3 regions of the Erwinia tracheiphila genome follow, and region 3 is predicted to be linked to each of the others. Evidence: predicted binding sites of a transcription regulator. Region 3 holds the regulator's gene; each other region holds the start of a gene.

Region 1 (4,289 bases), 780 kb from region 3:
GTGTGGCACCTCGCTTGCTGAATGTGCTAAACCGCAGGGCGCTGGTGATCCCTATACCGCACCGCAAATGAAAGCTTTCTACCGATACACTATGACGTACCACCTGCCTCAGGAGAAAGTAACGGCCACACGAGTCGTGGTACCGGAAGATGCAGAGGTATTACTGGAAGGGCCGCTGCCACATCTGAGCGCCGCACAACGCCGTCAGCTGATGGTAAAGACCGCGCTCGCTGGGGGGTATCCTCTTTCCGGCAGCACGCCTGAGCAAAGCTTCTGGCAGCGTCTTGATCTTTCTGCAGCGGCCAGCGCCGCACATCACGGTAGCTGATACAACAGGCGGGGCGACCCGCCTTTTTCTTTCAGGACATTTGCTGACCCGCCATCCCGTGCCAATCGGCAGGTAGATGACTTGTCGGACCTGCGCCGGAATTATCCACGCGCTAAAAACATCGTCTGGCAGGATGTGGCCGTCCAACATAATGATGCCACTTTCCAGGTTACAGATGAACAATCACCCTGCTAAAGTGAAACACATTGTGGTCGGTGATAAATTCGCGGGCAGAACCTGTGTCTGTCTGCAACAATTAGCAGGGGTAAGCTTTATGACAGTGCAGTCGGTTTCTCTGGTGCGGTATCAGCCACGCTACCAGCCGGGTGTGGTGGCATTGATCCTGCCGATACAAAACGAAGAATTTTCTATTAATATCACTGCGTAATAGTGGATGTATATAATGGTTTTACCGGGAAATCACCAGCGATTTCTGGCTGGCACTGGCGGAAGATAACGTGGTGGGCTGCATTGGGCTGAAGGACACTGGCGAAAGGCAGGCGGCCCTGCGCAAGATTTTTGTTGCAGAAGGCTGGTGTGGCAGGGCAAAGGGGTTGCCGGTGCGTTGCTAACTGTGCTGCTAAAGCATGCAGCGCAACGGAAACTGGATAATATTTATCTCGGGACCACCAGTAAATTCCTGGCGGCGCACTGTTTCTATGAGAAGAACGGTTTTCAGGAAGTTGAACGAACCGCGTTACCCGAAACCTTTCCGGTGATGAGGGTGGACAGCAAGTTTTATCGTCTCGCCCTTAATGGGGAATAGCCCGAGTGCCGCTGACAGATCCGCGCCCTGCTGTTATGGTTGATGAGTCAGGTAAGTTACCTGTCAAAAACAGATTGACTGGCCAGAGGCTGCCCGGAAAAACAGACAAGGGCGGTCTCCCTGTTTGCTTAAGAAGATGTGGTTGAATTTATCTCTGGCGCAAAGAAAAGCGCAAAATCATTTCTCAGCTTACCGTAGTTTCGGCGGGGTAGGTTTCATGTGTTTTGAACGCGTAACAATAATGGCGAATGGGTGTTGTGATTGCTGCTCGCATTATTGTTACTGACGTACGCATCGCCAGATATATAAGCAGTATTGCTGTATTACTACTGCAGATGGTACGGTAACTTAATTGCAGTACTGCTAAACAACCGATTGGAACCAGACAGGTTTCAGCAGTGTCATGGTATTGACGCAAGAGTACAGAGCAAAGGAAACTGACGCCCCGGTGAGTCAGGGGATCTGCGGTGCCACGGGGAAGTTACAAGGGCGAAGCACTTCGCCCTTCAGACATCAGGCCTCTGTATGGTTATCGCTGCTCATTTTCATCAGGTCTTTATCCACGAAGAACAAGGCTTCACCGCTGTTGCCCACCAGCGCCAGTTTATCCAACACGGACTTAAACAGCTTCTCTTCTTCGTGCTGTTCAGCCACATACCATTGCAGGAAATTGAAAGTGGAATAATCCTGTGAGGTGATGGCAGCATGTGCCAGTTCATTAATTTTGCTGGTAATCAGTTTTTCGTGTTGGTAAGCCTGCTCCAGCATCTCGCTCAGTGAATTAAAGGTAATCGGCGGTGCCGCGATGGCACCGAGTACCGGCATAGCACCGGTATCACTCAGGTAGTTAAACAAGCGCTGCATGTGCTGCATTTCTTCCGTAGAATGCTCACGCATAAAAGCGGCTGCCCCTTCGAACCCTTTATCGGCACACCAGGCGCTCATCTGCAAATAGAGATTGGCAGAGAAGAATTCCAGATTTAACTGGTCGTTCAGGTTGGCAGTCATTTCGCTGGTTAGCATGGTGGCTCCATATATTCATGGTGAATTTTATTAATGCTGTATTTATATGCATTATGCACCTGTGATATAAAAATAAAAACCGTTAAATTCCGTTTTTTCTTTTATTTGATGTTAACTAATTGAATTATATCTATTTTTGCAACTCTGATTATTCCATTCTTTAAATGATTTTGATAACCATTATTATTAATACAGCTTTATTTGATACTATTTCCCCTTTATTCAGACAACTGAGAAATTATTTTTTTTTTCGGGTTCTGTTAAAAGTTGGAATAATAGTATATCTCTCTGGGAGACATTATTTTTTGTCATTCGTTCGTCTGAAAATAAATGTTGACCAACAGCATGCAGGTGAAGGTTTTTCACGTCGTTGTCATCCTGACACTAAACTGCGTCACCATGATAGTGGTAAGCGGCTTCTTTTTTACCCATCGAGGCAGGGTGGTTTTGCCGTGACCCGCATGACCGCAACCGATTATGCTGGATTACTCTGTTGTTGATGAGCGTGCGGTAGTGGGGGGCTTCTCCCGCCAGCGCATCAGCATACTGCCACAGCTACTCAGCGTCAGTAGCGCTACCACGCCGGGCCAGCTTGCATACTTCAGGATGGCACTGCCCAGCTGCCAGCTATTATGAAGCATTACTGCCAGCGTGGACCAAAAGGTGCTGAAGCCGACTGACAGCAGCGCCTGAGCCAGCGTTGCTCGCCGCAATGATGGGTAGTTACACCACAGATGATGCATTGATGCTAATAGCGTCGGATAGCGCATGCGGCTTACCGGTGGCATTTAAGGTAGCCTCAACCAGTGCAGCAGCGTGATGAAAGTCACCATCAGTGCGGCGGCAAACACGATCCGCCAGCCAAAATATTCCGCTACAACCCCGCTCAATACGACAGTAGCCGCATGCTTTTCCCGCATTCAGAACGTTTCCCAGTTACCTTCGTCTGTCACCTGCGGCTTTTCCGGTGAGGGAAGCAGACGCTTTGGCGCTGCAAGGGTGCTTTTAGCCTGCTCCGGAATGCTTTGCACCACCGCTGGCTGTTTTTCCTGTCCATCGGTTTTAAATGCGGCCACTGCCTGTGAAAGACGGCTGGCCTGCTCTTCCAGTGAAGCGGATGCTGCCGCAGATTCCTGCACCAGTGCGGCGTTTTGCTGAGTCACGCGGTCCATTTCGGTAACGGCCTGGCCAATTTGATCGATGCCGCGACTCTGCTCGTCGGAGGCGGAAGCAATCTCGCCCATAATATCGGTAACGCGCATGACGGCGGCAACAATATCGTGCATGGTTTCACCCGCGATACTGACCTGCTGCGATCCGGCATCCACACGGTTTACCGAGGCTTCAATCAGCGTTTTAATCTCTTTTGCTGCCTGTGCGCTGCGCTGGGCAAGATTACGTACTTCACCTGCAACCACTGCAAATCCGCGACCCTGCTCACCGGCACGTGCTGCCTCAACCGCCGCATTCAACGCGAGAATATTGGTCTGAAAGGCAATGCTGTCAATAACACTGATAATGTCGGCAATTTTTTGTGAACTGCTGGCAATCTCGCTCATAGTTTTTACTACGCCATCCACTACCTGGCCGCCCTTACCGGCGGTCTCTGAGGCGCTTTTCGCCAGTTGAGAAGCCTGACGGGCGTTTTCGGCGTTTTGTTTTACCGTTGAGGTCAGCTGCTCCATACTTGCTGCGGTTTGCTCCAGCGAGGCGCCCTGTTGTTCCGTTCTGGCGGAAAGATCGTTATTGCCATGAGAAATTTCGCTGGCTCCACTGTAAATCGCGCTGGCGCTTTCGCGGACACGGCTAACGGTATCTCGCAACGACTGCTGCATCGTGGCCAGATGGGCCGCCAGTTGGCCCATTTCGCTGCGACCTTCTACCTGCGATTTGCCACTAAGGTCGCCACCAGCAATCCCCTGAATATGATTTTTCACCTGCTTTAGTGGGGTAAGCAACACGGATTTAATGATGCCCCAGACGGCCAGTACCAGTATCGCTAGTATCAGTACCATAACTGTCAGCGTCCACAGCATATGGCTATAGCTTTCCTCATTTTGTGCCATCCCCGTCGCCTGCAAGGCTGCATTTTCCTCGCGCCATTGCGTATAGCTTGCTTCCAGTGCCTCCTGCGCCTTTTGCGTATCCAGATTGCTATAGTCCTCATAATTG
Region 2 (4,289 bases), 820 kb from region 3:
CTGGCTCCCTATTATGGGCGCGGTTTCGGATCGCTACGGACGCCGTCCCCTGCTGATTCTGTTTACCGTGCTGATGATTGCCACCGTCTGGCCAGTCCTGCACTGGCTGGTTGGCTCCCCGAGCTTTAATCACCTGTTGATTGCAGAGCTATGGCTCTCTTTCCTGTATGCCAGCTATAACGGTGCAATGGTGGTTTATCTGGCAGAAGTGATGCCAGCCGAAGTTCGTGCTACCGGATTTTCTCTGGCTTACAGCCTTGCAACCGCGCTCTTTGGTGGCTTTACACCAGCTATCTCCAGCTATCTGATTCATACCACTGGTGATAAAGCAATGCCGGGAGTGTGGCTCACTTTTGCCGCAGTATGTGGTTTGGCAGGCACGATGATCATCAAAAGGCTGGTTCGTCAGTATCAGGCAAAGCATCAACTGATACCGGCGGTGTAAACCAGAAATCACAGCAGGAAAATGCTGTTGCTGAAATACATTTCTCAGTAGGTAAGCAATAAAAGACCACTCTGTAGAGTGGTCTTTTATTGTTTGCGATAAGGTGAATTAACGGAATTGTTTCAATATATTCAGGAAGATAATTCGTAACATCGTTGTTTAAATAATAAATGAGCATCAGGTATAAATCATTTTGAAAACAGAAAGTTGCCTCCTGAAACCTGATACGACAACATCGCCCCCCGGTGAAAGCACTGCGGCATTTATTTAGCAGTGGTTTCCATCCCCACCAGACCAATCTTCAGATAACCGGCCTGGCGCAACTTGTCCATTACGCCCATCAGCGTTTCATAATCTACTGACTTATCGGCCTGGAAAAAAATGGTGGTGTCTTTATCGCCGTGAGTTTCAGCCTCCAACTTATCCACAAGTGATACCGCATTAACCTCATCATTGCCTATAAATAACTGCTTATCTGCTTTGATGGAGAGATATACAGGCTTCTCAGGGCGGGGTTGAGGTGCACTGGTCGAGGCAGGCAGGTTGACACGCACATCCACTGTTGCCAACGGCGCAGCGACCATAAAGATAATCAGTAGTACCAACATCACGTCGATAAAGGGCGTCACATTGATCTCGTGCATCTCACCGTTGCTATCAGGATCTTCATTTAATCGCATGGCCATCGTGCTTATCCCACCCGCAATTTTTGTGTCGATGCAGCGCGCTGACTCATATTGCTCGCAGCAAGGTCCAGATCGCGGCTTTGAAGCAGTAGAACCTGAGCGGCAATATCGCCCAACATCGCTTTGTAGCTGCCGATAGTACGGGTAAAAACGTTATAAATCACAACCGCAGGTATTGCCGCAACTAACCCGATAGCCGTTGCCAGCAAAGCTTCTGCGATACCTGGTGCAACAACCGCAAGGTTAGTGGTCTGAGTCTGGGCAATACCAATAAAGCTGTTCATGATGCCCCATACTGTACCAAACAGACCAACAAAGGGGGCAATGGCACCAATGGTCGCCAGAAACCCATTGCCGCGCCCAGCCTGACGCCCAAAAAACGCCACGCGACGCTCCAGTCGGAAAGCCGTGCGCTCTTTGATGCCATCGTTGTCGTCCGATCCTTGCGACAGCAGGCGCTCATTTTCAGCTTCATTGAGCAACTGGCGGGTCTGACTGTTAGCAGAGAAGCCTTCACAGGTGTCAGACGCTTCCTGCAGAGAACTGGCGCTGGCGAGGGCCAGCTGTTCGCGCTTCAGGCGCCGCTTTGCCGAACTCATTTCCGCACTTTTGCTGAAAAAAATAGTCCAGGTCACAACCGACGCCAGCAGCAGACCAATCATTACCACTTTAACCACGATATCTGCATGATGGTACATGCCCCAGACGGAGAGATCCGTCTGCATCAAATCATTCGTCACGCTGTCTCTCCAACGAAGAACGGATAAAAACTTGCGCAAATCATACCAAATTAATCTCTAATTGATAGTGGTTATCATTACTATTTGGCCAAAAGCCACCGATTTTAGAATTTCAGTAAAATTTGGCATTAACGTTTTGCTAAATCTTATCAATTATCTCGTTGGCGAATTTCACGCTTTCGTCTGCCGTGTTAACGTTAGAGACAAATCGCTAACAGCAAAAAATCGTGACCATGAACAGTAAAAAAATTGAAACAGCGCTCATCACGGCTGGACGCAACAAACGTTATACCCAGGGGGCCGTCAATAGCGTCATTCAACGCGCTTCCTCACTGGTTTTTGACACCGTCGCCGATAAAAAACGAGCCACTGCAGGCCGTGCTGACGGCGAGTTATTCTACGGTCGCCGTGGTACGCTCACTCACTTTTCATTACAGGACGCAATGACCGAGTTGGAAGGTGGCGCAGGTTGCGTGCTCTATCCCTGCGGTGCCGCAGCAGTGGCCAATGCCATTCTGGCATTTGTCTCTGCAGGGGATAACGTGCTGATGGCGGGTTCGGTATATGAGCCAACGCAGGACTTTTGCAGCAAGATCTTAAGTAAAATGAATGTCTCAACCACCTGGTTCAGCCATTGCAGTGGCGCAGAAATCGCACAACAGGTACAGCCTGAGACGCGCGTAGTGTTTCTTGAATCGCCCGCGTCCATCACCATGGAAATTCAGGATATTCCCGCGATTGTTGCAGCAGTGCGCAGTAAATCGCCTGAGGCAGTCATCATCATGGATAACACCTGGGCAGCCGGTATTTTGTTTCCGGCACTGAAGTATGGCATTGATATTTCTGTTCAGGCCGGAACTAAATACCTGATTGGACATTCTGACGCGATGATTGGCACTGCTGTAGCAAGCCAACGTTGCTGGCCACAATTACGTGAAAACTCTTACCTGATGGGCCAAATGGTCGATGCCGATACCGCCTATATGGCCAGCCGCGGACTGAGAACGCTGGCTGTACGCCTTCGGCAGCATCAGGAAAGCGCTTTGCAAATCGCGAACTGGCTGTCTGACAGACCTGAAGTGGCCGTGGTTAACCACCCTGCTTTACCACAATGCCGTGGTCATCAATTCTGGAAACGCGACTTTACTGGCAGCAGCGGGCTGTTTTCTTTTGTGCTCAGGATGCGCCTGGACGATCAACAGCTGGCCGCTTATCTCGATCATTTTCAGCACTTTAGCATGGCGTATTCATGGGGCGGGTTTGAATCGCTGATCCTTGCCAATCAGCCTGACGAGCTTGCAGCAATCCGTCCGGCGGGCAGCATCGATTTTAGTGGCACGCTGATACGCGTTCATATTGGGCTGGAAAATGTGGATGATTTGATTGCCGATCTTGCCGCAGGATTTGAGCGTCTGGCCTGGCTAAGTATTTAAAAAGCTGCGCCTTAGCGGTTTTCTACATTATTAAACAAGATGCAGCCGCAAGGTTTTAAGTAGAACATCAGTCTGACGAAGTTAATGGGATAAAAAATGGCTGTTTTACATGAGATTATTCAGGCGCTCTGGCGACAGGATTTTGCCGCTCTGGCTAATCCAGACGTGATATATGTTGTTTATAGCATTATGTTTATGACGCTTCTACTGGAAAATGGCCTGTTACCTGCTGCTTTCCTGCCCGGCGACAGTCTGCTGTTACTGGCAGGCGCAATGATCGCAAGAGGTGCGATGGATTTTATGCCCAGCATTATCATTCTGACGCTTGCCGCCAGTCTGGGATACTGGTTGAGCTATTTGCAGGGCCGCTGGTTAGGCAATACGCGCCTGGTAAAGAGCTGGCTGCTGCATTTACCGGTGCAATATCACCAGAGAGCGTGGAACCTGTTTCATCGTCATGGGTTGATGGCACTGCTGGTCGGGCGATTTCTCGCTTTTGTTCGCACCATCCTGCCCACGATGGCGGGGATCTCTGGCCTCAACAACACACGCTTTCAGATTTTCAACTGGTTGAGCGGCCTGCTGTGGGTCGGCATTCTGATTACACTGGGTTACACCATCAGCCACGTCCCCTTTATTAAGCGCCATGAAGACCTGCTGATGACCATTCTGATGGTTCTGCCGCTGATACTCCTGTGCATTGGCGTGCTGGGCAGCGTGATGATAATGCTAAAAAGGAAAAAATCTCTTTAGCCTGAAGAGGAGAATAAACAGCGTTTAATAAACTGTTTATTCCACTTAATGATAATATTTTTATTAATCAGGGTTGTCAGATATAGTCAATCACAAAAAAACAGTCGGTATTTGGAGAGTCAGTTCTTTGTACAAACGAAATGGTACGGATATTGCCATCAACCTTAACAGGTGTGCTTAAAATCAGCTCCGGGGATGAAAGGTTTGATATAGTATAATAATTTTTGTCAGA
Region 3 (4,289 bases):
CCCGGCAAAGTGTCGGGCTGATGATGGGGTTGGCTGCCGCTATTGAAATTCCTGTGATGTTACTGGCCTGTCCCGCCTTTCTGGCAAATTCTTTGGGTCTGGCATGAAGAACAGGCACGGCTCGATAGCCGTTTCAGACGCGCGCTGGGCAAAGATAACTGTATGCTGGGTGAGATGGCGCTTGAGAAAGGGACTTTGCAGGTTAACTCATTGCTCAGGCTGTTAAATAAAGTAGTAGGTTATGACGGGCAGTTTTTAGGCCAGCTTTACCAGCAGGGTTACTACGCCACCTTGTCGGACTACTTCAGATTGTTAATCCTGATCGAATATGGTGCGTGTACATGGATGCAAATAACTTGCATTACAAACCGATAGGTTAATTTTACTAAGGTCAGAACTTCCGGCAATAAAGCATGTCCCCGGAGGAGGTAAAAATGCCGTATTCCTGAGCTGGCTGAACTGATCATGGCGATGAAGGATGAACCCGCTCTCAGAGAGATATTTAGATGCCTGAACGAAGCTTATGCAAGGCTGCGAAAGATGTGTCACAAAAAATAAGCCGTGGGAACGGGAGATATTCGCGCTCTTTTATCATTTGTGGTGTAAACACTGGAAAGTGACTTTTATCATTCATGATGAATTTTCTCAGCGCTATGCTGTATTTTCCTGGGGAGAAAAAGAGGAAATTCTTTTTGGTGTCAGTGGAATGTGACTGCTTGACGATATTATCAGTGGTGAATATTGCCCGTTATCGGAAAAGGAAATGCTAAGTTACCGGCAGAGCGTGAGCAGACTTGAAGAAATTGAATGGACGCTGAAAAAAACACTGGGACTGGCGGAGCTAACCGAAGTCTATAGCGTGTTGGAAGTCCCGCGCATCGCTTCTTCATTACAAATATGTTCAGATATTGAGCATTTTCATTATTACAACGTGCTGTCGGAGGATGCCTTGCGGGATAAAGTCAACGTGCTTTTCGGACGCTATTTCCTGGAAAAAATCGTATCAGCATTGCTGGTGGACACTTCTGGCAGCCTGTGGGTCAATGGCAGGATCAGGCAACGTGTGATTGTGGCCCGGGCGCTTCTCTCCCACCAATTATTTTCCCCCGGAGTGGAAAGTACCGACGATGTCCGCCAAAAAATTGTCCGTCTGATTTTTAGTGCCAGCTGTCTGGAGTATTGTTCAGTGGCTAATTCACAGCAGATTGACATTGTTTCACTTCAGCTAGCTCAAAGCATTGAGGCATGGTTGGATTTTATCACTTTAGTTTCTGACCGATGCGGTAACTTTGCTGGTTTTTTACTGCGGGTAGGGTGGGGGGAGTTTAAGCAGATAAAGGTTGAATCCCTTTATCGCCAGGAATGACACATACTCAACAGTGACTACGACAGTTTTGTCGAGAAAAACAGCCTTGAATCGGATTATTTTATTGCCACTCTGGCACTGGAACCGGCAGCACGGGGGAAAAGGCTATTTCAGGTTAATAATGCAAGAGGCGGAGTGACAGGCAAGCCGTCAGCATGCGCTCAGACTTACACTTTGAGTATGGGGAAGCAGTGATGCAGTTGTTTTATACAAAAAGTGGGGGGGGGAGGTAGCGAGTGCGGCTGCTGTGAACCTTGACAGCACATTTTCGCTGACAGACTTTATTTTCTTGCAAAAGAAATTGCCGTCCCCTGAAAAAAACCAGTGAAATTCACCGGTTTTTAATCTGGTCATGCGTTATTGATTGTCGTGAAGTGTTTCATCTTCACGACAATCACCCGTTTCGCAGTGGCCATAAAGATAAAGGCTGTGGTTGCTTAACTTGATGCCGTGACGTGAGGCAATATCTCGCTGGCGTGTTTCAATAGACTCATCGCTGAATTCGATAACTTTACCGCAGTCAAGGCATATCAGATGATCGTGATGCTGCTGCTGAGTCAGTTCAAAGACGGACTTTCCACCTTCAAAATTGTGTCGTGTCACGATGCCTGCATCATCAAACTGGTTGAGCACGCGGTAGACCGTTGCCAGTCCAATTTCTTCGCCCATATCTATCAGGCGCTTATATAAATCTTCCGCACTGACGTGATGGCACTCTGGTTCCTGAAGTACTTCCAGAATCTTTAGTCGTGGAAGCGTAACTTTCAGGCCTGCCTTCTTTAATGCGATGTTATTGTCAGTCATGCGGATATTGTCCTGTTACTTTGCTAATCACTAAGTGGCTGAAAAACCCTGAACATCGGCCCTGATTAACGAAGCAGTATAGAACCGATGTGCTGAAATGAAAACTGCTGGAAAGCCAGCCGCAGGGCACTCAGGGAGGTAAGAAAACGGCATTACATCCGGAAAAAGCATTGGCCCTGCATACGGAATTTACATTTCGAACTGACTCTCAGTTGTTGCTTACGGGCAACGTTGCTGACAGGTCGGGGTGGCTAATGGCGACATTGTACAGTGTCGCAGCTAAAAGTTAAAAAAATGTTCCTGCAGAGCTATAGAAAAAATCATTGCGCTGTCAGGCGATTAATTGCACCGTAATACACAGAATTAAGCATTGAGGATATCGTCGAGCTGCAACTCTTCGTAAATCTGCTTTACCCACTTTTCGGTGCGTTCATTTGTCAGTTCTGGCTGGCGGTCTTCATCAATGGCGAGGCCGAGAAAATGGGTGTCGTCTGCAAGCCCTTTCGATGCTTCAAAATGATAGCCTTCTGTTGGCCAATGTCCGACAATAACTGCGCCGTTTGGCTCAATGATGTCGCGAATGGTGCCCATCGCATCACAGAAATATTCAGCATAATCCTCCTGGTCACCACAGCCGAACAGCGCAACCAGTTTGCCATTGAAATCGATTTCTTGCAGTGTGGGGAAAAAATCATCCCAGTCACACTGTGCTTCGCCGTAATACCAGGTAGGGATGCCCAACAGCAATATATCAAAGGCTTCCAGATCTTCTTTGCTACTTTTAGCGATATCATGAACTTCGGCAACTTCTTTACCCAGCTGCTTCTGAATCATTTTTGCAATATTTTCCGTATTGCCAGTATCGCTGCCAAAGAAAATGCCTACGATTGCCATGCGTTTAAAACCTCTTAAAATTCAATGATTGAGATGCTGAACCTACAATATTAACGGTAATGATAACAGACCGTATCGGACTGATAAATGAGGAATGCTCCTGCATTTGTCGCTTTGTGCTCTTGTTTCCATTAAGCGATATTTCAGGCAGGGGACTTAGTGTTCTGCATTGTCGAGCTGGACCATAATCATTTCTTCGATCAGTTCACTACGGCTGATTTTACGCTCTTCTGCCAACCTGTTGAGCGCATCAACAGCATCACTGCTTATTTTTAGCTCCACACGGCGAAGTCCGCGCACTTTATCGCGTTTAAGCTGATTGCGTTTATTTATACGTAGCTGCTCACCACGTGCCAGCGGATTAGTTTTAGGACGACCAGGACGACGTTCATCTGCGAACAAATCGATAGTGGTGCGGTCCGTGTTTTCTTTAGCCATAGAATCGTGATACTGGAGGGCTGAAGTTCAGGTAGTTTGGACTGTTATGCTGTTCGAATCGCAATCCAACCAGCAAAATTTAAGCCGATAATCATACCCTGGCAAAACACATGACGACAATAATTTAGCTTTTTCAGCAACTATTTGTTTTTACTGTGCAAAAAAACGACGCATTGCACGAAGAACAGGCTCTGGTTTTTCAGCATGTACCCAGTGACCGGCCCCTGCAATGATATGAGCACGCGCTGTTGGAAATTGTTGCAGCAGCGTATCCCGATATTCATCAGCGAGATAGGGCGACAATTCTCCCCGTATAAAGAGTGCTGGCCCCTTCCAGGCTGGCAACAACTGCCAGCTAATCAAATTCTCATATTGCGCCTGTAAAACAGGGACATTGAAACGCCATCTGCCATCGTGAAAAGACTTAAGTAAAAATTGAATTATGCTTTCATCTTCAATTTCAATGCTGTCACGCATTATTATCGCGGCTTCGCTGCGTAATGCCGCAGATGACTGACTGACTGCATTAAGCGCTGTGAATATGGCATCGTGGTGGCGTTGTGTATACGCCACAGGTGCTATATCGATCACCACTAATTTTTTTACGCGATCGGGAGCGGCCGCGGTAACTGCCATGCCTATTTTTCCGCCCATTGAGTGGCCCACGATGTCGCACTCACCAATACCGAGGTTATCCAGTGTTTCCAAAACATCCCGGGCCATCGCGGCATAATGCATTTCAGATGAATGGGGTGACAATCCATGGTTGCGCACATCAAGCATGATG

What was found. Region 3 encodes Fur, which represses iron uptake genes when iron is present. Its sites were predicted from a motif close to ATAATAATGAGAACNACTATCAA; they were not measured.
Region 1: the regulator Fur is predicted to act here: its motif matches at 2,282-2,304, upstream of ftnA (non-heme ferritin).
Region 2: the regulator Fur is predicted to act here: its motif matches at 1,933-1,955, upstream of exbB (tol-pal system-associated acyl-CoA thioesterase).

Annotation. Positions count from the first base shown of each region.
Region 1 is NZ_CP089932.1:900,743-905,031, forward strand. Features, by position in the region: gene LU633_RS04575 (acid phosphatase) at 1-328, shown strand, start outside; gene LU633_RS04580 (hypothetical protein) at 504-716, shown strand; gene LU633_RS04585 (GNAT family N-acetyltransferase) at 864-1,094, shown strand; gene ftnA (non-heme ferritin) at 1,608-2,117, opposite strand; gene LU633_RS04595 (hypothetical protein) at 2,603-2,905, opposite strand; gene LU633_RS25720 (hypothetical protein) at 2,906-3,037, opposite strand; gene LU633_RS04600 (methyl-accepting chemotaxis protein) at 3,038-4,289, opposite strand, start outside.
Region 2 is NZ_CP089932.1:869,006-873,294, reverse strand. Features, by position in the region: gene tcuC (MFS transporter) at 1-445, shown strand, start outside; gene exbD (TonB system transport protein ExbD) at 709-1,131, opposite strand; gene exbB (tol-pal system-associated acyl-CoA thioesterase) at 1,137-1,871, opposite strand; gene metC (cystathionine beta-lyase) at 2,105-3,304, shown strand; gene LU633_RS04430 (DedA family protein) at 3,401-4,057, shown strand.
Region 3 is NZ_CP089932.1:1,684,505-1,688,793, forward strand. Features, by position in the region: gene LU633_RS08865 (hypothetical protein) at 1-107, shown strand, start outside; gene LU633_RS08870 (hypothetical protein) at 785-1,366, shown strand; gene fur (ferric iron uptake transcriptional regulator) at 1,724-2,170, opposite strand; gene fldA (flavodoxin FldA) at 2,534-3,064, opposite strand; gene ybfE (LexA regulated protein) at 3,221-3,502, opposite strand; gene LU633_RS08890 (alpha/beta fold hydrolase) at 3,653-4,289, opposite strand, start outside.